DNA from 4 places in the Halalkalibacter sp. HAAS-P014 genome. Region 4 is predicted to be linked to each of the others. Evidence: riboswitches for the same ligand, from Rfam matches in the RefSeq annotation. Region 4 holds a riboswitch; each other region holds the start of a gene.
The links. A riboswitch is a leader RNA that binds a small molecule or an ion and turns the genes downstream of it on or off. The one in region 4 is predicted to bind S-adenosylmethionine.

Region 1: it holds a riboswitch for S-adenosylmethionine, as region 4 does, so the genes downstream of both, AC1FXZ_RS05785 (methionine biosynthesis PLP-dependent protein) here and AC1FXZ_RS09040 (peptide-methionine (S)-S-oxide reductase) in region 4, are expected to answer to the same signal.
Region 2: it holds a riboswitch for S-adenosylmethionine, as region 4 does, so the genes downstream of both, AC1FXZ_RS12215 (homoserine dehydrogenase) here and AC1FXZ_RS09040 (peptide-methionine (S)-S-oxide reductase) in region 4, are expected to answer to the same signal.
Region 3: it holds a riboswitch for S-adenosylmethionine, as region 4 does, so the genes downstream of both, metK (methionine adenosyltransferase) here and AC1FXZ_RS09040 (peptide-methionine (S)-S-oxide reductase) in region 4, are expected to answer to the same signal.

Annotation. Positions count from the first base shown of each region.
Region 1 is NZ_JBWQTV010000006.1:197,326-205,278, forward strand. It holds gene metH (methionine synthase) at 1-1,316, opposite strand, end outside; gene AC1FXZ_RS05780 (bifunctional homocysteine S-methyltransferase/methylenetetrahydrofolate reductase) at 1,350-3,185, opposite strand; gene AC1FXZ_RS05785 (methionine biosynthesis PLP-dependent protein) at 3,182-4,303, opposite strand; SAM riboswitch class I at 4,375-4,477, opposite strand; gene AC1FXZ_RS05790 (hypothetical protein) at 4,572-4,733, opposite strand; gene prsW (glutamic-type intramembrane protease PrsW) at 4,783-5,430, opposite strand; gene AC1FXZ_RS05800 (asparaginase) at 5,538-6,506, shown strand; gene AC1FXZ_RS05805 (YpdA family putative bacillithiol disulfide reductase) at 6,570-7,538, opposite strand; gene AC1FXZ_RS05810 (Glu/Leu/Phe/Val family dehydrogenase) at 7,664-7,953, opposite strand, start outside.
Region 2 is NZ_JBWQTV010000015.1:43,135-51,087, reverse strand. It holds gene AC1FXZ_RS12245 (YczE/YyaS/YitT family protein) at 1-541, opposite strand, end outside; gene AC1FXZ_RS12240 (replication-associated recombination protein A) at 699-1,967, shown strand; gene AC1FXZ_RS12235 (RsfA family transcriptional regulator) at 2,219-2,845, shown strand; gene AC1FXZ_RS12230 (tRNA threonylcarbamoyladenosine dehydratase) at 2,957-3,718, opposite strand; RNA gene ssrS (6S RNA) at 3,911-4,087, opposite strand; gene AC1FXZ_RS12220 (hypothetical protein) at 4,234-4,539, shown strand; gene AC1FXZ_RS12215 (homoserine dehydrogenase) at 4,536-5,744, opposite strand; SAM riboswitch class I at 5,808-5,921, opposite strand; gene aspS (aspartate--tRNA ligase) at 5,982-7,769, opposite strand; gene hisS (histidine--tRNA ligase) at 7,771-7,953, opposite strand, start outside.
Region 3 is NZ_JBWQTV010000023.1:106,755-114,707, forward strand. It holds gene AC1FXZ_RS18360 (tetraprenyl-beta-curcumene synthase family protein) at 1-29, opposite strand, end outside; gene AC1FXZ_RS18365 (alpha/beta hydrolase) at 101-883, opposite strand; gene AC1FXZ_RS18370 (gamma carbonic anhydrase) at 991-1,515, shown strand; gene AC1FXZ_RS18375 (DUF1540 domain-containing protein) at 1,604-1,759, opposite strand; gene metK (methionine adenosyltransferase) at 1,895-3,100, opposite strand; SAM riboswitch class I at 3,264-3,375, opposite strand; gene AC1FXZ_RS18385 (hypothetical protein) at 3,613-3,990, opposite strand; gene pckA (phosphoenolpyruvate carboxykinase (ATP)) at 4,247-5,830, shown strand; gene AC1FXZ_RS18395 (phosphatase PAP2 family protein) at 6,111-6,641, shown strand; gene AC1FXZ_RS18400 (alpha/beta hydrolase family protein) at 6,769-7,545, opposite strand; gene AC1FXZ_RS18405 (ABC transporter substrate-binding protein) at 7,880-7,953, shown strand, end outside.
Region 4 is NZ_JBWQTV010000011.1:77,219-85,171, reverse strand. It holds gene AC1FXZ_RS09065 (cupin domain-containing protein) at 1-109, shown strand, start outside; gene AC1FXZ_RS09060 (hypothetical protein) at 493-819, shown strand; gene AC1FXZ_RS09055 (monooxygenase) at 1,026-1,331, opposite strand; gene AC1FXZ_RS09050 (DsbA family oxidoreductase) at 1,348-2,256, opposite strand; gene AC1FXZ_RS09045 (TetR/AcrR family transcriptional regulator) at 2,497-3,066, shown strand; SAM riboswitch class I at 3,206-3,316, shown strand; gene AC1FXZ_RS09040 (peptide-methionine (S)-S-oxide reductase) at 3,406-3,747, shown strand; gene AC1FXZ_RS09035 (malate:quinone oxidoreductase) at 4,246-5,787, shown strand; gene AC1FXZ_RS09030 (DUF2798 domain-containing protein) at 5,923-6,405, opposite strand; gene AC1FXZ_RS09025 (DUF1284 domain-containing protein) at 6,643-7,059, opposite strand; gene AC1FXZ_RS09020 (MBL fold metallo-hydrolase) at 7,514-7,953, shown strand, end outside.

The sequences.
Region 1 (7,953 bases), on a different contig from region 4:
TCACCATCTTCTAAATTAATCGAATTAATAATTGCCTTTCCTTGTGAGTAGGTTAAGGCTTTCTCAATCACTTTTTCATCCGTTGAATCAATCATAAGTGGTACTTTCACTTTATTTACAAGGTATTGAAGGAAGTTCTCCATATCTTCTAATTCATCGCGATCAGGGTCAGCTAAACATGCGTCAATGACATGTGCTCCTTTTTTCACTTGAGCTCGGGCAATTTCAGAAGCTTCTTCAAATTTCCCTTCTGCAATCAACCGTTTAAACTTTCTTGAACCAATTACATTTGTTCGCTCACCAACAAACAATGGGCGCATACTATCGTCATAAATCAAAGGTTCAATTCCAGAGACAGCGTGATTATGTTCTGTATTTACTTCTCTTGGTTTAAATCCTTTTGTTGCTTCAACCATCGCACGAATATGGTCTGGTGTTGTTCCACAACATCCTCCCACAATATTCAACCAACCCTTTTCAGCAAATCCACGTAACTTTGTCGCGAGTGATTCTGGCGATTCATGATAATGACCTTCTTCATCCGGGAGCCCTGCATTAGGGTAGCAACTTACAAATGTTGTTGCTAATTCAGAAAGTGAACGAATATGATCTCTCATAAATTCCGGTCCTGTTGCACAATTCAACCCGACTACAGCAGGATTCATGTGTTCTAACGATAAATAAAACGCCTCAATATTTTGCCCGGCTAACGTAGTCCCCATTGGTTCAATAGTCCCTGAGATAAAAATCGGTAATTTTTGATTCATTTCTTCAAAAGCGCGATTAATCCCAATATATGCAGCTTTAACATTACGCATATCTTGACTTGTTTCAAGTAGAATCACATCTGCTCCACCACGGATTATTCCACGAGCTTGTTCATGATAAGATTCAATCAATTTTTCAAATGTAACTCCACCAGTTACTGATAGAGATTTTGTTGTTGGACCCATCGCTCCTGCTACAAACCGTGGCCATTCCGGAGTTGAATATTCTTCTGCCACCTTTTTCGCAATCGCTGTAGCAACACGACTTAACTCTTCTGCTTTATATCCAAGATCATAATCATCCAGAACAATGTCTGTCGACCCGAACGTGTTCGTTTCAATAATATCTGCGCCCGCTTCTAAATACGCACGGTGAATATTCTCAACGACGTGAGGTGCTGTTTCATTTAAATACTCATTACACCCTTCGTATTCTTCTCCCCCAAAATCTTCAGCTGTTAACTCTGCCTGTTGAAGCATCGTTCCCATTGCACCATCTAAGATGAGGATTCTCTTTTCTAACTGTTGTTCAAACAAAGACTTAACCATATGTCCGTCCTTTCTACTTCCACGCTTACTTTTTTATCTTCCTTGCTTTAAGAGCCTTTTTGATTCAATATAATGCGTTAACTCCACTGTCATTTCATAACGCAAAAATGGAGTGATTAAATAGATCCCATTAAAATATGTTAAAGCTGCATCAATTAAGGACTTAGCTATTTTAATCCCTTCATTTGCCGACGCAATTCGGTCTTCTCCACATGCAGCCATTGCTGAGCGTATTTCATCTGTTAACTTAATACCAGGAACTTCATTGTGCAAAAATTCAGCATTGCGAGTTCCTGTTAATGGCATAATTCCAATGTATATAGGTTCGTCAATATGCTTAGTCTCTTTTGCTAAAGCTTCAATTTGAGCTTCACTATAAATAGGCTGTGTCATAAAATAATCAGCGCCACTGTCAATCTTCTTCTCCATTCTTTTTACTGCTTTATCCAAATGTCTAACATTCGGGTTAAAAGCAGACCCTATTGAAAAATTGGCTTTTTGACCAAGTTCTTTCCCTGAGAACGAGATGCCTTCATTCAATTGTTTGATTAGAGAAATCAATTGAAATGAACTCACATCATAGACAGATGTAGCTCCTGGGAAATCACCAATCTTAGTTGGATCTCCCGTAATCGCTAAAATATCATCAATCCCTAATGCATTAAGTCCCATCAAGTGAGATTGCAAACCAATAAGATTCCGATCACGACAAGTGATATGTACGAGTGGCCTCGCTTTTACTTGCTCCTTAATCATTGCCCCGAGTGCTAAATTATCAACTCTTGGAGAGGCAAGGGAGTTATCAGCCATTGTAATAGCATCCACACCTGCATCTTTTAGAGCTTTTGCTCCTTCCATAAAGCGATTTGTATTTAATTTCTTCGGAGGATCAAGCTCTACGATGACAGATCTACGTTCCTTAACAATGTCTGTTAAAGGCTTTTGTTTTCTCGGAATTTCAATTGACTCACGAATAAAACGAGTAAGTGGTTTTACTTTTTTCGTTGCAACAGGGTCTGTCTCATCTCTAACTTTAGCAAACGCCTCGATATGAGCAGGAGTTGTTCCACAACAACCTCCTAATAAACGTACACCTTGTTTAATAAACTTTTCACCCATAGCCTGAAAGTAATCAGCGTTCGATTGATAAAATACTCGACCATCCCGAACATCAGGAAGACTCGCATTCGGGTACGCTGAAAGATAAGCATTGTCGGGGATAGCAACTGTTTCAAATGACCTCAGCATATGAAATGGGCCTGTCCGACAATTTAAACCTACGACATCAGCACCTGAAGCAATCAGTTGATCAAATGCATCCGAGACTGAAATACCTCCATTCATCACACCGATGTCTCCAATAGCCAGATTAATAATAATTGGTGCATTCGTTAACTTTCTAGCAAGAGTGATTGCCATTTTCGCTTCCTCTAAGTCATAGAATGTCTCTAGTAGTAGACCATCGACTCCTTCTTGCAAAAGCACATTCATTTGTTCACGAAAAGCTGCCTCGATTTCATCCAAGCTCCAATCATCAAGCTCGAAGCGCCTTATTCCTCCAATAGTGCCCAAAACATAAGCTTGGTCACCAGCCGCTTTTCTTGCTAGACGAACAGCCTCACGGTTTAACTTTTGAACTTCATTATTTAATCCGTACTTTTCAAGTTTTAGTGAATTTGCAGCATACGAATTCGTCTGAATAACATCCGCACCAGCTTCAACATACTTTTTGTGTGTTTGAATGACTTTTTCTGGTGCAGTTATATTAACCTCCTCAAAGCAATGATCAAACCCTTGTTCATAAAGCAATGTCCCCATCGCTCCGTCCCCAATAAGAACTTTGTTGGCTAATTGTTCAAGTAAACTCATTCACTCTCCCTCTCTTTCACATAGCGAAATGCTTGCTCTAGATCTGCGATTAAATCTTCGCTATGTTCAATTCCAACTGAAAAACGCAACAATCGATTACAAACACCATTAGCAATACGAACCTCTTCTGGAATGTCCATGTGTGTTTGGGTTGCAGGATATGTCATTAGACTTTCAACCCCACCTAAACTCTCTGCAAATGAAACCAATTTTAACTGTTGTAAAAATGGATTCACCCACTCTTCTTTTAAAATCCTAAATGAAAGCATACCACCCTTACCAGGGTACAGTACTTCCGTGATTCCATCTTGCTTTTTCTCTAAATACTCCACAATTGCCTTTGCATTCTCTTCATGTTTTTCCATACGTAAAGCCAGTGTTTTCATTCCTCTTAGTAATAAATATGAATCAAATGCTGATAACGTTGCTCCAATACCATTATGATAATACGCAATACGCTCACAAAGGTGTTCTCCTTTTGCTGCAATCAAACCAGCAACAACATCATTATGTCCGCCTAAGTACTTTGTTGCGCTATGTATAACAATGTCGGCACCCTCTACTAATGGTTGCTGCAAAAGCGGTGTATAAAATGTGTTATCAACAATCAACAGTAACTGATGCTTCCTCGCTAAATTGGCCAAATCTGGAATTGACGCTTCTTGCATCAAAGGATTAGTCGGTGTTTCGATAAATAACGCTTTTGTCTTTTCAGTTATACGACTCTCAAATTTCTCTATGTTTCTTGGGTCTTCAAATGCAAACGTTAACCCCCAACGATTCCATCCTTGTTCAAACAAGCGATACGTACCACCATATAAGTCTTGAGATGCTAATATTTCATCACCTTGCTCAAAAAGTGAGAGGACCGTCTGAATGGCTCCCATACCAGAACTACAAGCAAAGCCCCTATCGCCTTCCTCGAGCTTAGCTATTGCTTGTTCAACAACCTCCCGAGTCGGATTTCCTGTTCTTGCATAATCATATCCAGTAGATTCTCCTATTCCTGTATGTCTATATGCTGTTGACAAATAAATCGGTGTATTAATAGTTCCAGTTGGATTACTTGATCGGTTACCTAATTGAACTAAAATCGTTTCTAATTTTTCTCTACTCATCTCTAATACCTCCAATAACAATAAAAACCACCTTCTAAAATAAGAAGAAGGTGGTTGTTTAAATTCGCTTCCTCTTATCTTTCAAGTCAATGACTTGATGGAATTAGCACCTGACCTTTTAGGCTGGTTGCTGAGACATCCTAGGGCCAGTCCCTCCGTCTCTCTTGATAAGAAATTCAATTATTAAAATGTTTTGATTGTATCAAAATTACAACAATTCTCGCTAATTTGCAAGGAATAATTTTTTATGAAAATAAAATCACATCTTTTATTCTAATGATGCATCGATGTTTAACTTTTCTTCATTCCCACAAACACAGCGCTTAAAGCCTGTTTCAAATTCACCTTTTTCATTTCGTACTCCTCGTAAAATATACTTCTCGCCGCAAACCGTACACCGAATAATTACACGGTAACGTCCTTTAGCCATAAGTATCACCCTTTACTTTAAATAATTTAACTAAACCCCGTTTAGTATACTACTCGTCTAATTGACGAACACGCTTAACCTTTTTAAGAGCTATCCACCATAAAAACAGCATAAACGGAATCAATCCAACAAGAAAATACATCCCAAAACTCAATAAAATAAAATCGTACACGCCATGTAGCATAATAGGTAACAATAGTGCCAACGTCAAATGTTTCGCACGCTTTTCTTTTTCTACTTTAGCTCTCCCTAAGTAATACCCCATTATCACACCATATAACGCATGACTAGAAACTGGCAGTAATGCTCGGCCAAAAGCTGTTTCAAGCCCATATGCTATTAAATAAAAAACATTTTCTAAAGAAGCAAATCCTAATGAAAGCGAAGCACCAAACACGATTCCATCATAGCGTCTCGCAAATGTTGTATGTTGATACACAAATATCCAAAGAAGAAACCACTTAAAAAACTCTTCAATAAAACCATATAATATAAAAGCCCTAGTCAATGGGTGTAGAAAATATCCTTCAGTCGTAAAAGCAAATTGTAAAACCATAACAGGAAAAACGAGTAATATTCCTATAATAAAAGTCCTAAAAACAAGGGCCCCCATTGCCGGACTGTAATGATTACGCAAATAGAAATAAGATAATAAAGCCATTCCTGGAGCCATGGCTGCTGTAACTAGTGCAAACAAATTTCAAAACCTTCCCCTGTGTGTTATTATTAAGTACCTAAAAAGCAACGCAGCTTTTTGATATGGTATGATAAGTAATCTATATAGAGTAAATCGGGGTGATTATTTTGAAAAAAATTCTCTTATTACATACAGGGGGTACCATTGCTATGTTGGAAAATGAACATGGTGCCGTACAACCTAATTCAATAAATCCATTATATTCCACTATAGAATCACTATCAAGCATCGCATCTGTTGTAGTGGATGACTATTTAAACATACCATCTCCCCATATGACACCTAATTTAATGGTTGATTTAGCAGAACGATTAAAAGTAAGGGTAAAAGAGGATAAATTGGACGGCATTGTTGTAACACACGGAACTGATACACTTGAAGAAACAGCATATCTACTTGACCTTCTTCTTGATTGGGATACTCCGGTTATAATCACCGGAGCCATGCGTTCTAGCAACGAACTTGGTGCCGATGGTCCTCATAATTTAATATCAGCAGTTAGAGTTGCTGCAAGCCAGAACGCTATAGGTAAAGGTGTCTTGGTTGTATTAAATGATGAAATCCATACAGCAAAGAATGTAACAAAAACACACTCTAGTAACATTGCAACGTTTCAAAGTCCACAGTATGGACCAATTGGAATCGTAACAAAGCGAGGGGTGTTTTTTCATCATACCTTAACAAACCGTGAATCTTATCCTGTTAAACAATTAACAAAAAAGGTGCCATTACTAAAAGTATATGCAGGGATGGACCAAGCGATCGTCGAAGCGATTGCCAATACGCAAATTGATGGACTAATCATTGAAGCTTTTGGGCAAGGAAATGTTCCACCAACAATTATGCCTGCTCTAAAGGCTTTAATCGATCGAAATATTCCTGTTGTTCTCGTATCTCGTTGTTTTAATGGGATCGTTGCAGATACATACGCATATGAAGGTGGAGGACGAACATTAAAAGAATTAGGGGTTATTTTTACTAATGGCCTAAACGGACAAAAAGCTAGATTAAAATTAATGGTAGTGCTCGAACAATCATCAGACCGTTTAAAAATACAGGAGCTATTTTTTAAATAATAATGTTGGACTCTTGGATGCCCCCTACTTACAGGGGGCAAAACCATATCTGCCAACCTCACATTATTTATCTACTTTTGTTATTGCCTTTGCAATTAGATCCCCATGAAAACGACCATTCTCAATAAAGATCTCATTTGCATTATTTCCTGCAGCAATAACACCAGCAATGTACAACCCTGATACATTCGTTTCCATCGTATCAGAATCAAATAGAGGACGACCTGTAGATTGGTCAATTTGAACGCCCATTGCTTCAAGAAACTTATGATCGGGGTGGTATCCTGTCATAGCAAAAACAAATTGGGCAGGGGCCTTTTTCACTTCTTCTCCAACTTTATAAATAACTTCATCTTTCGTAATCTCTATTACATGAGCATTAAATTCCATTTTTATCTTTTCATTTCGTACAAGTGAGTCAAACTCAGGTAAGATCCATGGTTTCACTTTACTCGAATACTGACTTCCTCGGTATAAATTCGTTATATGTGCCCCTGCTTTGTCAAGCTCAAGGACGGCATCTACAGCCGAATTTTTCCCCCCAATTACAACAACATCCATATCAAAGTACGGATGGGCTTCTTTAAAGTAATGGAGAACATGGTCTTGATCTTCTCCGGGCACGTCCATCAAATTAGGAGAATCATAATAACCAGTCGCAATGATCACATGATTAGCTAAGTATTCTGCTTTTGTTGTTCTTATGTAAAAGCACCCATCATTTTGTTTTTCCACTTGTTTGACTTGTTCATATGCATGTACTCGTATTTTTTTCCTCTCAACCACTTCACGATAATAAACAAGCGCTTGATTTCTTTTCGGTTTCCGTTCCTCTGTTACAAAAGGAACTCCCCCAATTTCTAACTTATCACTTGAACTAAAAAACGTTTGATGTGTGGGATACCTTTGAATCGCACTAACGACGTTATCTTTTTCGATCACAAGTGGCTTTAGACCTTGATTTGAACAAGAAATTGCTGCCGCTAATCCACAAGGCCCACCACCAACAATGATTACCTCTTCTTTTCTCATTTTTCCACCTTCTTCTAAAAATAAAAAAAGGGCTACTCGTCTTGAATCGACTTCAAACGCAAGTAAAGCAATTGCTTCTCGTGCTTTTGAAGGCTAGATTCAATTGAGCTCCCTTTTTATTTTGGTTACACCCAACCTCTGAACCTTGATGCTTCAGCCATCTTTCTAACACCAACCATATAAGCAGCTAACCGCATATCTACTTTACGTACTCTAGCCAATTTATATATATTCTCAAAAGCACCTACCATTACTGATTCAAGTTTACCTTCGACTTCATCTTCTGTCCAATAATACCCTTGATTATTTTGAACCCATTCAAAATAAGACACTGTTACACCACCAGCACTTGCTAGTACATCTGGAACGAGAAGAATATCACGGCTTGTCAATATTTTAGTAGCCTCCATTGTTG
Region 2 (7,953 bases), on a different contig from region 4:
CGATAAAAACTGTACCTCCCAGAAGCCAGCCTATACCCAATACAATCACCTCCATAATGACCCTTACATGTTGAACTTTCCAACCAGTTCTTGTTTGCAATGCGAGCATTAGGCTATCCCGTGGACCAGCTCCGAGCCCTGGTGCAATATAGATCCCCATTCCATAACCAATTATGATGATTCCTGCCACTAACATAACATATTGGAATAACATATTCGCAGGTGTTGGAAGCAACCATAAAAATAAATCGATAAAAACTCCAATGAAAATCATATTCATAAAAGCCCCGAGTTGTGGCCACGCCTTCATTAAAAGAGCCGTTATACTTAGGACAACAATCCCCATAAGAATAGACCAAGTTCCGACCGTTAACCCAAATTGACTAGTCAGTCCTATATGAAGCACATCCCACGGGGCCTCGCCTAGCTCTGCTCTTATCATCATTGCAACACCAAGCGACATAACCATTAACCCAATTAGAAATGTACTCCAACGAATAACCAAAGTTCGTCTTGTATTTTTATATTCTACTCTCCCCAAGAGAAATCCCTTCTCCCTTTATAATTCTTTGCCATTATAGCATGAAATTCTTCAGTTTTGGTGGCTAGACACTTACACAAGTCTAATTAAGGAGAGTTGGTTTTTAGCGCAACATCTATTACACTTACAATAGCAATTTAAGAAGAGAGGTAGAAACATGAAAAAGCAACCACTCGCTTACCGAATGAGGCCAAAAAAGGTCGAAGATGTTATTGGCCAACAACATTTAATTGGCGAAGGTAACCTACTTAGACGCATGGTTGATGTTGGCCAGCTATCCTCTATGATCTTATACGGACCACCTGGCATAGGAAAAACATCGATTGCAAGTGCAATAGCTGGTTCAACAGGCACTCATTCAAAAATGCTTAACGCTGTCGTACACAATAAAAAAGATATGGAAATTGCCGTCGAAGAAGCTAAGATGCATGGCCAACTCATTTTAATTTTAGACGAAGTCCATCGTCTTGATAAAGGAAAACAAGATTTTTTGTTGCCCTACCTTGAGAATGGACTACTAATCTTAATTGGCGCAACTACGGCAAACCCTTTTCATTCAATTAATCCTGCCATTCGCAGTCGCTGTCAAATCTTTGAACTCGAAAGGCTAACGGTTGAAAATATAAAAGAAGCTCTTAAGCGAGCGCTAAGTGATGAGACAAATGGTTTTGGCCATGAAAATATTACTATTAGCGATGAAGCTTTAACTCACTTAGCTCTTGCTTGTGGTGGAGATGTGCGTTCTGCTCTAAATGGCTTAGAATTAGCAATTTTGTCGACATTTCCAAATGAACATGGAGAGAGGATCATCTCTTTATCAACTGCCGAAGCCTGCATTCAAAAGAAAAGTTTTCAACACGATAAGGATGGGGACGCTCATTACGATGTACTATCTGCTTTCCAAAAGTCGATAAGAGGTAGTGATGTCGATGCGGCTCTTCACTACCTAGCAAGATTGATTGAAGCTGGTGACTTAGTAAGTATTAACAGAAGATTACTCGTAATTGCCTATGAAGATATTGGCTTAGCTAACCCACAAGCCGGTTCAAGAACTCTTTCTGCCATAGAAGCTTCAGAACGTCTTGGTCTTCCAGAAGCGAGAATTCCGTTAGCCAATGCCGTCATTGAATTATGTTTGTCTCCCAAATCAAACTCTGCTTATAAAGCACTTGATTCCGCTCTAGCAGATGTGCGTAAAGGAATCATCGGCGATGTACCGAAACATTTAAAGGATGCTCACTATCAAGGTGCAAAGCAACTTGGACGAGGTATAGATTATAAATATCCACATGACTATGACCATGGTTGGGTGAAGCAACAATATTTACCTAACAAGTTAAAAAATGAAAGTTATTATGAACCAAAACGTACTGGTAAATTCGAACAAGCGTTAGCCGACATTTATGAACGATTATCAACTAAATAATTTAACAGAGATTGAGCTAGTTAACTAAAGTATCAATCTCTATTTCTTCTGTTCTCTCATCACCCAATAAAATAGTTTTTTAGATTAATTAAAAAGCGTGAACTCTCCTCGTGAAGCTTTTTAAATCTATTTAACTAATTAACATCAATATGTGAATCTTTTCCCTTTTTCTATCACCCTTGTATAAAGATTCTTTTATCTGGTTACAATTGTTACCAATTAGATAAAAAATCTCAAGGAGTTGAACTTAGATGAAAATAAGACAAGACGCTTGGTCACATGAAGATGATGTATTACTAGCTGAAACCGTTCTGAAACATATTAAAGAAGGCAGTACACAATTGCGCGCATTTGATGAAGTTGGAGACGAGTTGAATCGGACATCTGCAGCTTGTGGATTTCGCTGGAATGCCGTAGTTCGGAACCGTTACATGAACCAAATTGCCGAAGCAAAAAAGGAAAGAAAAGAAAGAAAACGTGCAGCTTCCTATGCCTACTATCCTCAAATGCGACCAATGTGGGCACCTCAACCTGCAATGGAACGTATAAATCAATCACTAGATAGTGAGATGTCATTAGCGTCTGTGATTGATTACCTACAGACACTTATGCATACGAACGCTCAATCATCTACTTTACAACGTGAAAATGAAAGGTTAGTAAAAGAAAAACAGGAACTTGAATCACGTAACGCTGAATTAGAGCGAGAATTACAAAAGATTAAACAAGATAATAGTATTATTGAAGAGGATTACCAATCTCTTATTCAAATTATGAACCGTGCTAGACGTATGGCTATTCTCGAGGATGAGGAATCGCTATCGGCTGCATCGTTTAAAATGGACAAGAACGGCAATTTAGAGAAATTAGCAAAGTAACTTAGCTAAATATTATAGTGAAAAAGAGCTCCGGTATAGAATACCAGAGCTCTTACATTTCTTTTTCAGATCATCAACGTCTCAATATCTACGCAATTTCACCTAGAAACATTACCTGTTAATCTCGATTTCTGATAACAAATTTGTAATAACATGTCCAGCCATTATAAGTCCTGCTACAGAAGGGACAAATGCATTGGAAGAAGGTGGCATTTTTGCCTTTCGAATGCTTCCTTGTTCAGCCGCTTCTGACACAATTTCTTGTCTAATTTCTTCTCTAATTTTAATTGGTTGTTCATCTGAGTAGACAACTTCTATACCTTTTTTAATCCCATCTTTACGTAAACGCGTTCGGACAACTTTCGCAATTGGATCATGACTTGTTTTGGAAATATCAGCAATACGAAGTCGTGTAGGATCCATTTTGTTTGCAGCACCCATGCTTGAGATAATCGGAATCTTCCGTTCTAAACATTGCTTCATTAAGTGAATCTTATAACTGATTGTATCACTTGCATCGATTACATAATCTAAACCATAACTAAAAAATTGTTCATAAGTTTCTTCGGTGTAGAACATTTTTAGTGCGATAACTTCACATTCTGGGTTTATATCCTCGATGCGTTCTTTCATTAGCTCAACTTTTTGCCTACCAACCGTTGATAGCAAAGCATGTATTTGTCTATTGACATTCGTGATGTCAACATCATCCTTGTCCACAAGCACTAATCGGCCAACTCCAGAACGCGCTAAAGCCTCGGCTGAGAAAGAGCCTACCCCTCCAATTCCAAGCACAGCAACTGTACTATTTTTCAATCGATCTAATCCATCATGACCAATGGCCAATTCATTTCTAGAAAATTGATGCAACATACCCTTTTACTCCCTCCAAACATACTGTCGGAATTGACTATACCATAGCAATTTATAAAAGTCTAAGCGATTAATACCCTACTAAAACTGCTAATACAATAAAATCCTTTTTACTAGTATAGTCAAAAATTCGACAATACAACAAAAAAACAACCTCTCTATTTGAAAAGTTGTAGATTGCTTTTATATAGTAAGAATCCCAATAATGTCGTAATACTTATTATTTTGAACCTGCGCTCTCGCAGGTGGGTGCTCTGTACAAATAATCAGACTTCCTTCCTTCAGGCATGTCCTCCTATCTCTAACGCAAGCTCCCATAAATAATATGTTGGCTCAAAATAAAAATGTACACGTGCATTTTAGGAGTTCTTACTTGTTTAAAAATATATTAACAAATTACATGTTGTAAGTCAATGAATTTTCAAACTATTCATTCTATTGTTCGTGTTTTTTATTAGCCCACCTCTGTGGTAAACTTATCTACAGTACAATTGTAGATAGAAAGGATGCCTTTAATGAATTTACTCGCCACTCAAAAATGTGTTGAAATTCGCCAAGAAATTGGTTGGACAGAAAAACGCTATATTGAAACTTCATTTCATATAAAGCTTTTTGATAATCAATTGATGATCAAAGATGATACATTTTCTCTTACCGAGATATTAGATATTTCTTACCGGAAAAAGCCCGAAAAGAACGCAATGGGGTTTCTTTATTTACATACAAACAGAGGTGTTCGAACTTACTACATTAAAGAGGATGCCTATTCATTAGTAAGTGCCTATAAAAAGCTAAAATCAGAACGCCCTGATTTACGTTAATGCACCAGCTGTTTAGCTGTTTTTGTTTTAATATCACCATAAATCGGATACTGCATAAATGATGATGCATGACTATTGGCGATAATCCACCCTTCCCCTTCTTCATGCCAAAAAGTATCGACTATTGATACCTGGAAATCCTTCGCCCATTGCAATGCCTCTGGCCTCTTTTGATGATTAAAAAATAGTAAAGCATAGGCAGACGGTTCAGCTTCATACGTTTCATACGCCTTCGAATCTCTATTTAGTCGAGACAAACGATTGTGGAAAATATAATCTTCGACCATACTGTTGGAAGTTGCTTCTTTTCCGGCTCCCGGACCGATAAAAAGAAGCTGGTTAACTGAGAGCCCTTCAATCGAAATCCCGTTCGTCACACCTTTTACGCTCGCTAATGGCTCTCCCTCTCCTAGGAAAGCAGGTGTTACCCTCCCTTTTATTTCAGAACCGTTTCTCCATGCCTCAGCGATGAGCTTTAATTTAAAGCCTAATTGCTCACCTACTTCAACATGCCAATCTTCTATACTTGCTATTCCCTCGCGACTAAATTGTTCTACTTTCGGCCAAACACCAAAACATAGCCGGCTGAGAATCCGGATTTTATACCACGCATCAAAGCCTTCGATATCATCAGTTGGGTCAGCTTCAGCATAACCAAGATCTTTGGCATTTTGTAATACATCGGTAAAGCTTCGTTTGTTTTCAATCATTTCTGTCAACATATAATTGGTCGTACCATTTAATATTCCGGAAACTCTGCTAATAGGTGTTGTAGAAAGCGTTCCTTTTAATGCATTAATTATAGGAATGCCTCCCCCTACTGCTGCTTCATATCCATAGTATGTATCATGAGTAGCTGCAAGCTCTTCCAGTTTTTCACCTTTTTCAGCAACTAATTTTTTATTAGCACTTATTATTGGTACACCTCTTTTTAACCAATAGGAGGTATAGGAAAAGGCTGGTTCAACCCCACCGATAGCTTCAAAGATAACATCAAAGTTAGCAGCCTGACAGAACTCTTCCCAACTAGTAGTTATCGATGCCTCGATCTTTAAAGCTCTCTTTTTTTGCCGGTCTTTTACTAAAATTGCTGAGACAACTACCTCTTGCCCTAACAATTGCTTGACTTGTTCGTTTGTTCGTTCAAATCGTTCCAAGACACCTCTTCCAACTGTTCCAAAACCTATTAAACCTACTCGTATCATCCTATTTCTCCTCCTATAAAAAAACAAAAAACCTTTCCAAATAAGGAAAGGTTTTTCTGCCTTTACTTATCTTTCAGAATGGTATACATCCTGCTGAAAGTAGCACCTTTTTTGCTGGCGTGCAAAAAGGTTGCCGGGCTTCATCGGGTCAGTTCCCTCCGCCTCTCTGGATAAGTTACTTTTTTAGTTTATTTTAGTTATCGTGATCTTACATGAATCTAATCAAACAGTCAATATTTACACATTAACCTTTTCAGATTTTTTGCCGATAATAGATAAATTTAAATCAATAAGTTGTTCAACACTAACTTCACCTGGAGCGTTCGTCAATAGGTCACTCGCACTCGCAGTCTTCGGGAAAGCAATAGTATCACGTAAATTTGTTCGACCTGCTAACAGCATTACAAGACGGTCTAAACCTAAAGCAATACCTCCGTGTGGTGGTGTTCCAAATTCAAATGCTTCTAATAAGAAACCAAATTGTTCACGTGCTTCTTCTTCAGAAAAGCCGAGCGCTTTAAACATTTGTTCTTGGATATCACTTTGGTAAATACGCTGCGATCCCCCACCAAGCTCATAACCATTTAAAACTAGGTCATATGCATTTGCACGTACACTACCTGGATCTGTTGCAAGAAGTTCAAGATCTTCTTGTACAGGACTTGTAAATGGATGATGCAGAGCTACGTAACGTTTCGCTTCTTCATCATACTCAACTAGAGGGAAGTCAACAACCCAAAGGAAGTTAAATTGATTTTGATCGATTAAGTCAAATTGTTTACCAAACTTAAGGCGTAGCGCCCCTAAGCTGTCAAAAACAACTTGCTTCTTATCAGCACCGAAGAATAACAAGTCACCGACTTCAGCATTTAGCGCTTCCTTAAGCGAAGTTACAATTTCACCATCAAAGAATTTTGCAATTGGACCTTTAAGTCCTTCCTCCTCGACTTTTAACCACGCTAACCCTTTTGCTCCATACTGTTTGACAAAATCAGTTAAAGCATCAATCTCCTTGCGTGAAAGCTTGTCTGCTCCCCCTTTTAAGTTTAAGCCTTTAACTACACCTCCACTTGCAAGTGCACTTTGGAAAACTTTGAACTCAGAGTCTTTCACTACATCAGACAGCTCAATTAGCTCCATTCCAAAACGAAGATCAGGCTTATCTGAACCAAAACGATTCATTGCTTCATCATAAGTTAAACGAGGTAAAGGTAAAGGTACTTCTACACCTTTTAATTCTTTCATAACTTTAGCCATCATCTTCTCAGTCATTGCAAGTAAGTCTTCTTTATCCATGAACGATGTTTCAATATCGACTTGTGTAAATTCAGGTTGACGATCAGCACGTAAATCTTCATCGCGGAAACAACGAACGATTTGATAGTAACGCTCGAATCCTGAAACCATCAATAGCTGTTTAAAAAGCTGTGGTGATTGTGGTAAAGCATAAAATTCACCATGGTGTACACGGCTTGGAACAAGGTAATCACGTGCTCCTTCGGGTGTACTTTTCGTTAACATTGGTGTTTCAATTTCCATGAACGCTTCTTCGTCAAGAAAGTTACGAATCAATTTAGTTGTGCGATGGCGTAATTTAAATGTCTCTTGCATATCTGGGCGTCGAAGATCAAGATAACGATATTTCAAACGAACATCTTCGGATGCATCTGTATCAGATTCAATTTGAAATGGTAGTGGCTTCGAAGCATTTAAGATGCTCAAATTATGAACATGAACTTCAATTTGTCCTGTTGCAAGCTTATCATTAACAGTTTGTGGATCTCTTGCAACAACCTCTCCCTCAAGTTCAATTACATATTCATTCCTTACACGTTCGGCAACAGTGAGTGCTTCTTCACTTGTTTCTGGATTAAAAACAACTTGAACAATTCCCGAACGGTCACGAACATCTAAAAAGATAACCTGTCCTAAATCACGTCGTCTTTGAACCCAGCCTTTCAATTGTACTTTTTGCCCAACATGTTCTTCTCTTAGTACTCCACAATGATGTGTTCTCCCAATCATCTTACTTACCTCCAACTGTTTTCTCTTTTATATAGTTAATAAATAATTCTAACGTTATTTCTTCCTGTTGTCCTGTTTCCATATCTTTCACATTAATCTTCCCTGCGTTAAGCTCATCTTCTCCAAGGATTGCTGTAAAACGAGCTTTAAGACGATCTGCTGCCTTAAACTGTGCTTTCATTTT
Region 3 (7,953 bases), on a different contig from region 4:
AATGGGATTGGTCTTGATGGAGCATTCAACACATATTCCTCCTCTGTCTTTTCCATAATTAGAACCTTAGCATATTCAAGATAGACATACAATCAGTATGCTATGGCGTTAATAAATTCACAAAGCCAACAGCATAACGAAATACTTGCTCACGCTCTGGCTCATTGAACACTTCATGATAAAGCCCTTCCCATTCCTTGTAATATTTCTCCATCAGATTTAGTTCATTAAACCATTCCCTGACTTCATACTTATCAACTAAATAATCTTCCCCTGATTGGAGGACAAGTAATGGGATGTTTGGAAATTTCTCTGGATAACGGTGGGCAATACGTATCGCCTTCGTTAATTCATGGTACCATCTAGCCGAGACTTTACTAACACGCAGTTCATCTTTTAAGTATGCTTCACGAATTTCTTCATTCCGTGTTACTAAATCTGAACGAATTCCTGATTTCTGGCTGAATGATGGAGCAACACGATGAAGAAGTTTAGAAGCGATCTCCTTAGACTTTGCAGGTGGTTCGCTTAAACCTAAGCAGGGAGACGACAATAAAACGCCTGAAACCATTGCCGAACTTCTCTCCATTAACGATCGTATAACAACAAGCCCTCCCATGCTATGTCCAAGTAAGAATATAGGTAACCCTTTTACTCTTGCTTCATTCAACCAATCTTCAACTGAATCAATATATTGATTAAAAGACTGAATATGACCTCGCTTCCCTCTCGTTTTCCCTTGGCCAGGTAGGTCGCCCATTACTACATCAAATCCGTGATCATTCCATTTTTGAGCGAGCCACAAATACCTCCCGTGATGCTCTCCTGCGCCATGAACCATTACGACTACTCCTCTAGGATCAGCCACTTCCCATTTCCACATTCTGCATTCCCCCTTGACGATTTTTTTGAAAAAAGGACCATGACCTCCATTTTTTACGTTAAACTAAGTATAGCGATTTTTTTACTAAACGAAAAGGATGTGACGAAGTGATTTACAGATATCAAGACAAATTTCCGATAATTTCTGAAAGCGCCTTTATAGCCGATAATGTTACCATTACAGGCGATGTTAAAATTGGTGAGGAATCAAGCATTTGGTTTCAAACCGTTATCCGGGGAGATGTTGCTCCAACTATTATAGGAGACCGGGTAAACATTCAAGATCAGTCTATGCTTCATCAAAGCCCAAAAAACCCTCTAATTATTGAAGATGATGTAACCATAGGTCACCAAGTTATGCTTCATAGTTGTACAATACGAAAAAAAGCGTTAATAGGAATGGGTTCAACTATCCTTGACGGTGCTGAAATTGGTGAAGGAGCTTTTATTGGAGCTGGAAGTCTTGTTCCTCCAGGTAAAAAAATCCCAGCCAATACAATGGCTTTTGGAAGACCTGCTAAAGTGGTTCGTGATCTAAATGAAGTTGATATAAAAGAAATGGCTCGTATTCGCCATGATTATGTAGAGAAAGGTCAGCACTATAAACAAGTACTTAAGGAAGCTAAAAACTAATAACATATTTTTAGATTAATGAATAATATTGATTATTATTATCAATAATAATAGAAAGAGCGAGAGAATCGCTCTTTCATTCCGCAAATCAATGTTGTGGTTCAAAGGTTTTGCAATCTGTTTCCTCTTGTTTATCTGCTTCTTTTCCCGTATGGCTTACAACATAAATCTTGTCTGCTTCACACTGATTCCCCTGTGCCCAAAAAACACAGTTGTTCACTTCACATAATACATCTTGAGCCAATTTACTCACCCCCCTCATATATACATTTTGACCAAATTTGAACCGAGAAATACAAAGGGATTCAAAATCTGATATTTCTCTTTCTAGGTCGAAAAAGAGGCAAACTCTAAAGTTGAGTTGCCTCTTTCTTGTCTTCTATAATCCAGCTTGTTCTTTTAATGCAGCTGCCTTATCTGTTTGCTCCCAAGGAAGATCAACATCAGTACGTCCAAAATGACCGTAAGCTGCTGTTTGCTTATAGATTGGTCGACGAAGGTCTAGCATCTTAATAATACCAGCAGGACGAAGATCAAAGTTATCACGTACAAGTGCAACTAATGATTCTTCAGATACTTTCCCAGTGCCAAACGTATCAATTGAAATTGATACAGGTTGAGCTACACCGATCGCATATGCCAATTGCACTTCACATTTATCAGCTAATCCTGCAGCCACGATATTTTTCGCTACGTAACGTGCAGCGTATGCTCCAGAGCGATCAACTTTTGTTGCATCCTTACCAGAGAACGCTCCTCCACCGTGACGTGCATAACCACCATATGTATCAACGATGATTTTACGTCCAGTAAGACCTGCATCCCCTTGTGGACCACCGATTACAAAACGACCTGTTGGATTAATAAAGTACTTTGTATCTTCATCTATTAATTCCTGAGGTACAACTGGATTAATTACGTATTCTTTTAAATTGCGTTGAATTTGTTCTAACGTTACTTCCGGATGATGCTGTGTGGAAATGACAATGGTATCAATTCGAGCTGGTTTCCCATCTTCATCGTACTCAACAGTAACTTGTGTTTTACCATCTGGACGAAGGTATGGAAGGACTTCTTCTTTTCGTACTTCTGTTAAACGACGAGCTAATTTGTGGCTTAATGAAATTGGTAGTGGCATTAGCTCACTTGTTTCATTATTAGCATAACCGAACATCAATCCCTGATCTCCAGCTCCAATTGCTTCTATTTCTTCATCGGTCATTTGACCTTCACGCGCTTCAAGAGCTCGGTCAACCCCTTGTGCAATATCAGCAGATTGCTCATCAATCGATGTTAATACTGCACACGTCTCAGAGTCAAAACCATACTTAGCACGAGTATAACCGATACCCTTAACCGTTTCTCGGACAATTTTTGGAATGTCAACATACGTACTCGTCGTAATTTCACCAGCAACTAAAACTAACCCTGTGTTAACTGATGTTTCACACGCTACACGTGCATTGGGATCATTCGTTAAAATTGCATCGAGAATCGCATCTGAAATTTGATCACAAATCTTATCCGGATGTCCTTCTGTTACAGATTCCGATGTAAATAGACGTCTGCTTTTAAATTCTGTCATTATTCTTTTCCTCCTTAAACACAGCTATTTACTTAGCCTATGTTTTTTTCTTTGAGACGGCACTCATGTCCCACTGAATGGGAAATACCTACCTGTAAAGACGTATAAACGATAAAAACCCTTTTCCAAATAGAGGAAAAAGGGTTGAATGTTTACCTTTAGCCTCTTATCGTTCAAGGCATATGCCTTGCAGGTTAGCACCTTTTCACTCAAGGCTATGAGTGTTGGTTGCTGGGCTTCTTCGGGCCTGTCCCTCCGCCTACTCAGGATAAGAGTATCCGTTCGACGCATATCATATCGCACATGTTGAATACTGTCAACATTTACAACTTACTCTTTACGAGTATGACTTTTGAAATTCACTTAACCTTATTAATTTATTTATAGTTTGCACAACCTTATTCGTAACTATGCTTTTTAAAAAATGCTTTCAGGACTATTAGAAATACAAAAGAGGTGTAACAAAAGGAGTCCGTTCAAACCTTTTGCTACACCCCTTTCTTCTGTTATTTCTAATAAGGAGTATCATCTCTTTGACGTTCATTACTCTCCCGTACTCTCTCTCCCTGTTCCCGACTTTTTCTCTGTTCTTCTAACTTCTTTTCATCTTCTATACGAAACTCTTCACGTAATTGCATCCTCATCAATTCTTTTTCATTATCTCGAGGTTTAACTTGGCTATACACCCCACTTGCAGTTAAACCAATGATCAGGGCTACTAAAACTTGATCACCCCACTCTCTTGGAATAAACCAAAGTATTCCCGCAATTCCGATTGCTAACAGTGCTCGATATTGTTTTTCTACACCGAATGCATTTCCAATAACCGTCACAAGAGCTGCTACGACAGCAGAAACTGTAGCGAGGTCCAACATGGAGACTTCTTGCACGTCGAATTCCTCCTTTTTACCCTTATATATTTACTTTATGCAGCATGAAAAAATTGGTCCTTTTCTAAATCTATTCTAGATACTTTAATTAATTAAACAAATTCCATAAAATTTGTGAACACATTTAGGTGGAAAGAAGTCACATTCCAAAAAAAATTTTAATAGTATAGACTATTAAAATTAATGTGTTATACTAATAAACAAGATTAGATAATATATGGGAATCACATAAAGATAAAGAAAGGGTTGTCCGACAATGAAAACGATTAGCCTCCAATCAGAATTAGTTAATTTAATGAATCAGAAAAATGTTCAGCTCAATTTACCTATCTCTTCATTAATTGAAAAGTCTTTAAAGCGAGGTGAAGGGAGCCTCACATCAACGGGGGCATTAAGTGTTTCAACTGGTGCTTATACGGGACGTTCCCCTAAAGACAAATTCATTGTCAAAGAATCAAGTATTGAAAACAAAATTGAGTGGGGAGCTGTTAACCAACCTATAGAGAAAGAAGTTTTTGTTTCACTTTACAGAAAAGTGCTGAAACACTTAAGTGAAAAAGAAGAACTTTTTGTTTCTGATGGATTTGCCGGTGCAGATGAAAAGTACCAAATTCCATTAAAAGTAATAAATGAATTCGCATGGCAGCAAGTTTTTGCGCGCCAATTATTTATCCGCCCAAGTAATAAAATTGAGCAAAATCATGATAATCAGCCATTCACGATTGTATCTGCACCTACATTTAAAGCAGACCCAGCTGTTGATGGTACAAATTCAGAAGTTTTTGTCATTGTTTCATTTGAACAACGAATCATTTTGATCGGTGGTACTGAATATGCTGGAGAAATGAAAAAATCAATTTTCTCTATTATGAACTTCTTATTACCAGAACAAGATGTTTTATCAATGCACTGCTCTGCTAACGCTGGAAGAGAAGGCGATGTAGCTTTATTCTTCGGCTTATCTGGAACTGGAAAGACAACGCTTTCTGCTGACCCGAACCGTGGCTTAATTGGTGACGATGAGCATGGTTGGTCAAGAAACGGTGTCTTCAATATAGAAGGTGGATGTTACGCAAAATGCGTGAACTTATCTGAGGAAAAAGAGCCACAAATTTGGAATGCGATCCGTTTTGGTTCTGTTCTTGAAAACGTTATTATTGATGACAAAACAGGAGATGCGGATTACGATGATACTTCTTTAACAGAAAATACTAGAGCAGCTTACCCGATTGATGCAATACCAAACGCACTTACGCCAAGTGTTGCAGGTCATCCGACTACTATCATCTTCTTAACTGCTGATGCATTCGGTGTCCTTCCTCCGATCAGTAAATTAACAAAAGAACAAGCAATGTACCATTTCTTATCTGGTTACACTAGTAAACTAGCAGGTACAGAGCGAGGGGTTACATCACCTGAAGCAACTTTCTCAACTTGTTTCGGTGCACCATTCCTTCCATTACCAGCGGCTCGCTATGCTGAAATGTTAGGAGAAAAGATTGATCAACATGATGTGAATGTTTACCTAGTGAACACTGGTTGGTCTGGTGGTGAATACGGTGTTGGTAAACGAATGAACTTAAAATACACTCGTGCAATGGTTCAAGCTGCACTTTCTGGAGAGCTTCGTTCAGCAGAAACTGTTACAGATGAAACTTTCGGGCTTCACATTCCTCTTCATTGCCCTGGTGTACCTGATGATGTTCTTCAACCACGTGCTACATGGGCTGATAAAGATGCTTATGATGCAAAAGCAAAAGAACTTGCGACTAATTTCAAAGAGAATTTCCAAAAGTTCAACGCTGTTAGTGACAGAATTAAAGAAGCTGGACCTAAATAAGTAGTTTGATAGTTACCTAGTAATTTCACATTGACTTTTGAGGTATTCAAGCTTTTTTGAATACCTCATTTTCCCATCTATTCGATTAGTTAGTCACTTGATAGCTCATTCGATTTTGGAAGATACTATTACTCCCTCTTTACTGATTAAATTAATTTAACTTTTATGATTGAATCCACTTATATGTTTAGTAGAAAAATATACATAATTACAACTTTGCAGCTAAAAAAATGATATTATAATAAAAATGACTAATTCTATTTATGATGGAGTTGTTGATATGAATCGAATTGTTAACTGGTTATCAACGAACGATGATAGAATTTTTTTAGTTATAAACAAGCATTGGAGATGTAAAACACTAGATTTTATCCTTCCCAAAATTACTCATTTAGGTGGAGCCACATTTACATTATCCTTACTTACTTTCATCATCATACTTTTTACTAACCACGTACGTTATTGGGCGATTGACGCCTTTATCTCTTTAACGATCAGTTTCATTGCCGTACAAATATTAAAGAAAACGTCAGGACGAAAGCGCCCTTATTTAAAATTACCCAATGTTAATATTGGCACCAATCCATTGAAAGACTATTCATTTCCGTCGGGTCATACAACAGCTGCATTTTCCATTGCCGTTGTTTTTTCGTTCCATTCCCCAATCCTCGCGATTACCGTAATGCCACTAGCACTTATAGTTGGATTGTCAAGAATGTATGTTGGCATGCACTATCCAACTGATTGTATTATTGGTGCTATACTTGGAACGATCAGTTCCATTCTTGCTGTGTACGTTATTTATGTCTAAACTACTATGGGGTTTTTCCTCTGTTAATTGAGGTGAGTCAAAAGGTCCAGTTCGTAGCTTGGCTCTCACCTCCTTCTTTTAGAAGTTCTATTTGCATACGTAGTTTGCATTTTAGGTATTCTTTTTCCTACCTTCTCATTTTCAACCATTGGGCTGCATTTATTAGAACTTTTCGTTGTTCATTTGCAGGAAACTGATGCGTAAAGTCTGAGTAATACCAGGTTGTTACTTTTACACCTGAGGCGATGCACTGCTCTTCTAATCGATATGCATGCTTGATGGATACATGTTCATCTAGTTCCCCATGAATAATGAGAACCCTTGCCTTTATTTTTTCAATAGCCGCTAAAGGCGTCCTCCACCGATACCTTTCTGGATACTTGTTAGGGCTTCCACCTATGACCCGTTTCATCATCCTCCTTAAATCGATTCGTTCTTCATATGTAAGGCTCATATCAGACACCCCATTCCAACAGATGACTGAACTCAATTCTGGTCGTTTGATTGCAGTTAATAAAGCCATCACTCCTCCTCTTGAAAAGCCAAGTACATGTAAGGAGGATTCATCCACTTCAGGTAAATTCTTCATTAAATCAAATGCGGCAATAGCATCTGAGCGATCCTCCCCACAAAAGTCTTCTTGACCTTCTCCTCCTCGATTTCCTCGATAAAATGGAGCCACTACGACAAATCCTTCTGAGGCCCATTGAATTACACGTTGAATTCGAACCATCCCGACATTTTTGATTCCCCCACGCAAATATAATAATCCAGGTAAATTACTGCCCCATTTAGGAAAAGCCATATAACCTTTTACTTTTAAGCCACTGCTATCATACGTAATTGTAAATAGATCGATGTTCGGATTGGGAGAGGGAATTCTAATTTTATCAATAAGTTTCATATGAATTATCCTTTCTAAACTCTTTTAAAAAGACTGACTCGCATACGTTGTTGTTTTTGGGCTTGCGTGTATTCACATGTTCGTTCCATTTCGCTCCATTCACTCGCTTTCCGTGGGGAGGTGCCGAGCCTCCTTGGCTGCGCCTGTAGGGTCTCGCCCCTACGATTAAAAACTTCTAACAGCAACAACCTTTACGAAAATAACCTTTAAAAAATAGCAATTACACAATAGAAATTTATTTTAACCTATATTGGGCAAACACACATTTTACACTTTTGTCATAGACTATCACAACAACTTACTTATTTTAAGGGAGATGACAAAAATGAATGTCATGAAAAAAGTTAGCCTATTGCTACTATCTCTTGTATTAATTTTCTCTTTTTCAGCCTGTTCTTTTGGTAGTAA
Region 4 (7,953 bases):
ACCTATTAAACTCTACTCGATCTATGCACCACCTGAGCATCCATACGGAACTGTTCATGAAACGAAAGCCGTTGCAATAGCAGCAGAAGAGCACCACCACAATCATTAAGAATTAGCGCTGCTCAATAATGAGTAGCGCTAATTCTCTTTGCTAATAAACATCTTAAATGAAGAAACTTTTCTGAAGAAAATTCGTAAAGTGAAGGTCGATGTATTTTTAAGAAGTGTTTTCATAATAAATTTCAACAAAAGTTATTTCAAAAAAGGAGGTACCCGTGTTATTAATTCAAAATATAGAATAGTCGGTACTGCAAATAGTCTAAAAGGGAGCTTTAAAGTCACATGGAACATAGATGAACCTTGATTAAGCATGATATACATAATGTAACGGTAAAATCAGTTGAACGGAAAAAAAGTTTGTTCTCATAATTGTGTGAGAAAGATTAATACTAAGTTTTAAGGTGGTTATTAATGAAAGGGAGTGCTCTATTGATGAATTCAATGATTAATCATATTCGTTGGATCAGAGCTGTATTTAATTGGGGGAGACGAGCACAGCAATTATTTGGGGCTAATCGTAAAACCAACGGAGGTATGTTACTAACTGTAGTAGGAATGGGAGTTGCAGTATTTAGTTTTTTGAAAGGTCGTGGTAATGAATTGCCACAAATGAAACAATTTATTACTAATTTTCTTAGGGACAGTCAAGTAAAAGCATTTGAAAATTCCAACCAAACTGCTATGGCAGAGTTCTCAGAAGAGCTCTCTGCTGAAGCGAAGAAAACGGTTGAGAAAATTGATTACGAAGATCTTTTCTAAGTTATGGAACACCTTTTAATCAACAGCTTTTAAAAGACAATGAGCAAGGCACATAGCCAACCAACGGAACTGCTGTCTGTTACCGATTACTGTGACACCTAATAATTTTCTGTAATTATAGTCTATCCTGACTCTGTTGCCAAAAAGAAGTAAGTTCAAGCTCAAGAATGCAGGTGTGTTACCTCACACACCTGCATTCTTATAGTTTATTTTAGTGGACCATTAGTAATCGCAGTAAGTTTAGAATTTATGGAAAAAATCTTTGCGTTAACATCTGTTATTCCAAAGCTAGCTAACCTTTTAGAGTGCATTTCTAAATATGCTTCAGCCGTTTCTTTTGTTTCAAAAATATAAATTCCTCCTGCTTCATTGTTTTCGGGATTTTCTGTCCAAATCTTCCACATGAAGCCATCTTCTTCATTGATACTTTTCGCTAAGCTAGAGAACTCCTCTGCCATTTCATCTCCAAAAGGTCCGTTCATTTTGAAATCAACTTGTAATACGTAAGCCATTTATTATTCTCCTTTGTTATTTAGTAGTAAAGTATAACTCCCCTAAAATTTCCTTCTTTTGATAACTGTTTGTTGGAAGTTTTCCAGTAACAAAATCATTTATATCTGTTTTTTCGACATCATACATAACTTCGATTTCTTTTGAGAATAAAAGTTTTTCCTTTTCGAGTAAGCTAGAAAGGGATGGTTGTTGTTTTGGCTGAAGTTCTTCAATGGCTAGGACTTGTTTTAATCCACGAACATACTCCTCAAAAGAGCGCGCGCCAACTAGTTTTATCCCTTTATTATCCTCATTAATCATGATAATGGTTGGAAATCCTCTAACGCCTAAGTTTTTGGCTAGCTCAAAATCTTCACTTAATAATTTTTGTCCGTTAGGTTGTTCAGCTTCAGTTACAACGGTTTCTCCGTCAAGTCCAATAGAATTGACGATATTGATCATTACGGATTTATCTGCAATATTTTGATTAAATGCAAAAACTGCTTCTCTGGCACGCCGTAAAAATTCATTTGCAGATGTATCATTATGATTTTTTTGAATCACTTTAAATACACGGGAAGGGGGAAAAGATGATTGGATTGGATTATCATACCAAAGTGATCCATCAATTGGCATCCTCGAATATTCTCCGACTTCCCTCCAGTGACCTGCCACGTCTTGGGGTCTTGAGATCCCATTACCTGGATCAACTGGACCATCACCCCATTTCTCCAGTAGTCCTCCCATAACCGTATGAACATTAAAATAATCCCCATATTGCTCGGTGAAACGGCGAAGTACGGGTTCAATTGCCCAACAATGAGAGCAAATAGGGTCTGTTACATAATAAAGATCAATCACTTTCTTTGGTTGATTCAGGTCAATTAATTCCATCTTTTCCTCATTGACTTCCCCACACACACCTGTTTCTAAATCACATATCATCTTTTTGTTGCTCGTCAATTAAGTTTCCTCCTTTGCTGTAACTTATTCAATACGAAGTGTAGAACAGACTGTATAAGTCATACTCTATATTTCATTACCATAATTTTATACGGAAGCATCAAATTTGCTTATAATCTTATTTTAGTAAATAATGAGAACCGACAATACCAATAGTTCATTTGATTTGTTGTTTATACAACACATTCGTGAAATTGTTTAAAAAGTAGGGGTGACAACAAAATGACACAATCAAAGACGGACCCCCGGGTTCTTCGTACTCGTAAATTGATCATGGATTCTTTCATTGAACTGTCTAGTAAAAAGGAATTTAAGGACATTACCATTAAGGATATTACAACAGAAGCGATGATTAATCGTGCAACATTCTATTATCATTTTGAAGACATATATGATTTATTAGAAAAGGTACTATCAGAAGTATTATCGATTAATTTGAATGGTAATATTTTTGAGGAAAACGAATTAAATGAAGAATCGGTACGTAGTGTCTTCATAGCAATAACGGACTTTCAAAAATCTTTATCCTTCCGTTGTTATAGAGGATACGAAGAAACGATTGCCCGTATTATTAGAGAACAGCTCGAAATTATTTTTTACAATATGTTAGTAAGACAAAATAAGGATGAAGAGGATGAGACCTTAAAAATAACAGCTGTCATTTTGAGCTGGGGAATTTACGGTGCTTCTGTAGAATGGAGAAGAACTAACAAGAAGACACCTCCAGAAGAATTTATCAAGTCGGCAATTCCTTATATAATGTCTGGAGTTAATTTTGGTTCGGGAGCTTAGTTTTAAATACTAGTCCACAACTATTGTTAGTTCGTGAATCGTACTTTGTTCAGTGTTTTCAAAATAGTACTTGAATTTTAGGTTAGTGATTGATACTATTAGTAGCAAGTTGTTAATATAAAAAAATATAGCGATAAACTTCTTATCCAGAGTGGTAGAGGGACAGGCCCTATGAAACCCGGCAACCATCAGTCAAAGTGACTGAACGGTGCTAATTCCTGCAAAGGTGTTAACCTTTGAAAGATGAGAGGATTGTATGTAATGATACTAACCTCTCTTTAAATTAAAGAGGGGTTTTTTTAATGGATAGAAGGCTTATCGCTCAAAGGAGCGAACATAATGGAAAGAGCAGTGTTTGGTGCAAGTGAGTTTTTTAGTGAAGAGGCATTTGTTACCGTTTTTCGTGGTATTGAAAATGTTCAAATCAGACATTTAAAAGAGGCAAATATTGATATAGTAGATATTTTATTTGATCCCTGGAAAGTATCTTATAAGGAAGTAGTAGAATTATTTTTTGACTTACACGACCCCACTACGAAAGGAAGCCAACAAGTTAAAAATAAATCATTTATTTTCTTTTCTACTATTCATCAACTAACGGTAGCTAAACAAAAGAAAAACGAACTTAAACATCTAATTAAAGATGAAGTTATTACAGAAATTACTCCAGTAAGGCGATAACTTAATAGCTTGAATAGAAAATGGGCAAGGAAAATGGAAATAAATGGTTTACTACATTTGAGAACACTCCACACATGCACGATTTTATTTGATACAATTAGTTGTGAGGGGTTTCTTTATCACAAAGCTAATGTAAAAACGTTAAGGAAAGTATTGATTTAGTTTCACAGAGTCCGACTGGGTAAGATCAATAAGAACGGGCTGTCTACTATATGTTAAAGCTAAAAAAATTCTTTTTAACAAACAACCATTACAAGAAGAATAACCTTTTCCAAGTGAAAATAAATTATAGCTATGGTAAAAATGTGGGCGTCACACTTTTTACCAGCTTTTAAATAATTTAAAATTATCATATAATAGTAGATATGTTAATCTATAATTAAATGTATACACTATGATATTGTAATTGAGACAGAAAAGGTGTGTTCTAAGGTCGCGCTTAGTATGGTGTGACGCCTACATCTTTTCTGCAAATCTTAGGGGAAAAGGTTGGTAAAAATGAGCAATCGAGAAACTAAAACAGACATCATTTTAATTGGCTCCGGAATCATGAGTGCGACTTTAGGGACACTTTTGAAAGAGTTGGTACCGGAATGGAAAATTACAGTATTCGAGAAGCTTGAAAACGCAGGAGAGGAAAGTTCTAACGAGTGGAATAATGCAGGGACGGGGCATGCCGCGCTGTGTGAACTTAACTACACGGACGAAAAGCCGGATGGATCTGTAGATATTAGTAAAGCTATAAAAGTTAATGAACAGTTTCAGGTTTCAATGCAGTTTTGGTCTTACCTTGTAAAGAGTAATTTGTTACATAACCCACAGGACTTTATCATGCCATTGCCTCATATGAGTTTTGTACAGGGGGAGAAAAATGTCTCTTTTTTAAAGAAACGTTTTGAAGCGCTAACAAACAACCCTCTATTTAAAGGGATGGAATTTTCTGATAATCCAGAAAAGCTAAAGGAATGGGTCCCACTTATTATGCAGGATCGCCCAACAAGTGAACCTATAGCTGCAACAAAAATTGACTCTGGAACGGATGTCAATTTTGGCGCGTTAACGCGTATGTTGTTTGAACACTTAGAGAATAAAGGTGTTGAGATAAACTACAAACGTAGTGTGAATGATATTAAACGCACTAGCGATGGTATGTGGGAACTGAAAGTAAGGAATCTTGATAATGATACTGTTGAACGGCATGCTGCAAAATTCGTCTTTATCGGGGGCGGGGGAGGAAGCCTACATTTACTTCAAAAATCGGGTATTCCTGAAGGAAAACATATTGGAGGATTTCCGGTAAGTGGATTATTTATGGTTTGTAATAATCCGGATGTTGTAGCGCAGCATCACGCAAAAGTATATGGTAAAGCTAAAGTTGGTGCGCCTCCAATGTCTGTTCCACATCTTGATACACGATTTATTGACAATAAAGAATCATTGTTATTTGGTCCTTTTGCTGGTTTTACACCTAAGTTTTTAAAATACGGTTCAGTTTTTGATTTACTAACTTCTGTAAAACCTAATAATCTCTTAACTATGTTGGCGGCGGGTGCTAAAAACATTCCTTTGACAAAATACTTAATTGGTCAAGTTATGTTATCAAAAGAAAAGCGTATGGAAGAGTTACGTGAGTTTATTCCAAACGCTAAAAGCGAGGATTGGGATTTATTAGTTGCAGGACAACGTGTGCAAGTTATTAAAGATACTGAAGCAGGAAAAGGCACGCTTCAATTTGGTACGGAAGTTGTTACTGGTGCTGATGGTTCGATAGCAGCTTTATTAGGAGCTTCTCCAGGAGCTTCTACCGCCGTTCATGTCATGCTTGAAGTTATTTCAAAGTGCTTCCCTGAACGTATGGAAGAGTGGGAACCGAAAATTAAAGAAATGATTCCATCTTATGGCATGTCACTAATGGAAAATCCAGAGCTCCTGGACGAAGTTCATTCTTCAACAGCGCAGACGCTTGGATTTGAGGAAAATAGTAGGTCTTTAGGTGATTCTTTAAATGTAGAAACTAGGCTATTGAACGAAAAAATTTAGGCAACAATTTCTCATAAACAGACTGGGAAGTTTGTAAAAACAAAGAGAAAATAAAAATTTACCTAAAGAGGCAAGGACTTAAAATCCCACTATATCAGAAAAGCAAACTACTAAAAAGGTAGTTTGCTTTTTCTTTTAAACGATAAATTCAGATTTTTGTGTAGATGGTTTAATGTACTTTGTTAATAAGAAACGGGAGATTGGTCCGACAATTAGTAACTGTGATGGGAGCGCCACGATAAAGTTTAGACCAACTAATTTCAGGTACGCTATGAGAAGTGAACCTTTAACACCTGTCACAAACGCCGTTAAAATAAGTCCGTATGCTGACATAATTAGAACCATCATAGGGACCATACAAAAAGCAAACGCTAAAATAACGTTGATTTCTTTTGCCTTATCATAAGGAAGTGAGAATGCGAGCTTTCGCGCTTTTGGTTCAACTAATGATTCTACGATAAAAGCAACGATAAATGTTATGATAAATTGAATCATCATACTCCTGACTGTAAATGATGAAAAACCGTTCAAAGCTGTGTTGTAAACAGACATAATCAAAACCATTCCTAAACACATAAATAGTCCAAAAATAATGCCTTCTTTTTTATTAGTAGGCAAACAAAACATCCTTTCTTTTTTAGAGCATAAGGTTGATTATATCTGTCTGAAAATCTTTTCATAAGTGACGAATTTGTGAAGGTTTATTGCAAGTTTTAATTAAGCTTTGTTAACTCGTACTTTTTAAAAGATTCTTTTCCTCGTTCCGTTGCAAAGCTGTTAGATAAGTTAATCTGAAGTTTTTAACCAATTTTTAGTAATGTTAAAGTGGTTCGAGATACAATCATATAAAAGGACTTATTTAATCTCTCTTAAGCCTTTTCCTTCAAGAATTTCCTGAACTCCCTCTTCACAAACTCCGTAAGAACGCCAAGAACAAGTTTCACAGAGGATTTCAATATCCGAAGAGGTGACGTGTTCTTGGATACGTGATTCAATGTCCTTCCACTGCAAGAGTTGTCCAATCTTAAGTTCCATCTTCTCTAAAATAGCAGCATCTCTTTCGTAGATTATGCTGTGTTGGCAGTGGTGCTCACCTGAATGGGGGTACTTTTCACACAACTGATCAGGTCCCATTACAAGTTGAATCCACGTTTTGGGGTCATTTTTCAACGTTTGATGCAAGCGCGTCATATTTTCCACATATTCTTTAGAGTACCCCATTCCTCGGTAACCAAGAAGGCAAAACAGATGATGACCTCGCAAGTTAAACATTAAACGTCCTCCTAACTTTAGGTTTGAATGATTGTTAACATATTTTATTAATAAGTTAACATTTTAGTTTATTTTAACATCCCAAACAGATTATGTATTATTTTATTGGGAATTAATAAAAAATTAGCAGATAGGAAATTAGGGAATCATTAGCTAAAACCATACAGGTTCAAACTTTTGTAAAAGGAGAATGTAAATGGAAGAAAAGATTGGAAAGTGTACTAGTTGTGGCAGAACAATTTATTGTAGGGATGTGCCATTACCTGAGCATTTTAGTAAACAGTGAAAGTGAGTATCAAGTCGGTTATTCTATTTTCTGTCAATGCGTATATCCAATGAAAAGTATGGAAGGTTTCCCTTGGATTCAATATAGTAGATAGGTGGAAAAAACACTATAATTTATGCTATATGTTTGAATGTTTAATCAAATCATGGAATGAGAGAGGAGACAGCAATGATCGAAATTAGTTCTCACTCGGATGTTACATGCTTGAAAGGGTCGGTAACTTATCAAAACGTGCCAATGACAATATACTCTTTTCTTGTTGATCATATGCTTGTTGACACAGGTCCCGTTTCATTACTAGATAGCTTTACTCCTTTTTATCAGGAAGCAGATATTGATTTAGTGGCCTTAACCCATCACCATGAAGATCATACAGGGGGAGCGAAGTGGGTAGGTGAACATAAGAATGTCCCCATTTATGTTAATGAAAAATCAATTGATGAATGTTTGATTGGGAGTGAGTATCCAAAGTTTCGACAAGGATTTTGGGGATTACGAGAGGGGTTTCTCGCAAAACCTTTTGAACAAACGGTGATGTCAAGAAATCAGGTATGGGAAGTCATTGAAACTCCAGGACATGCTTATGATCATGTTGTTTTTTTTAATTC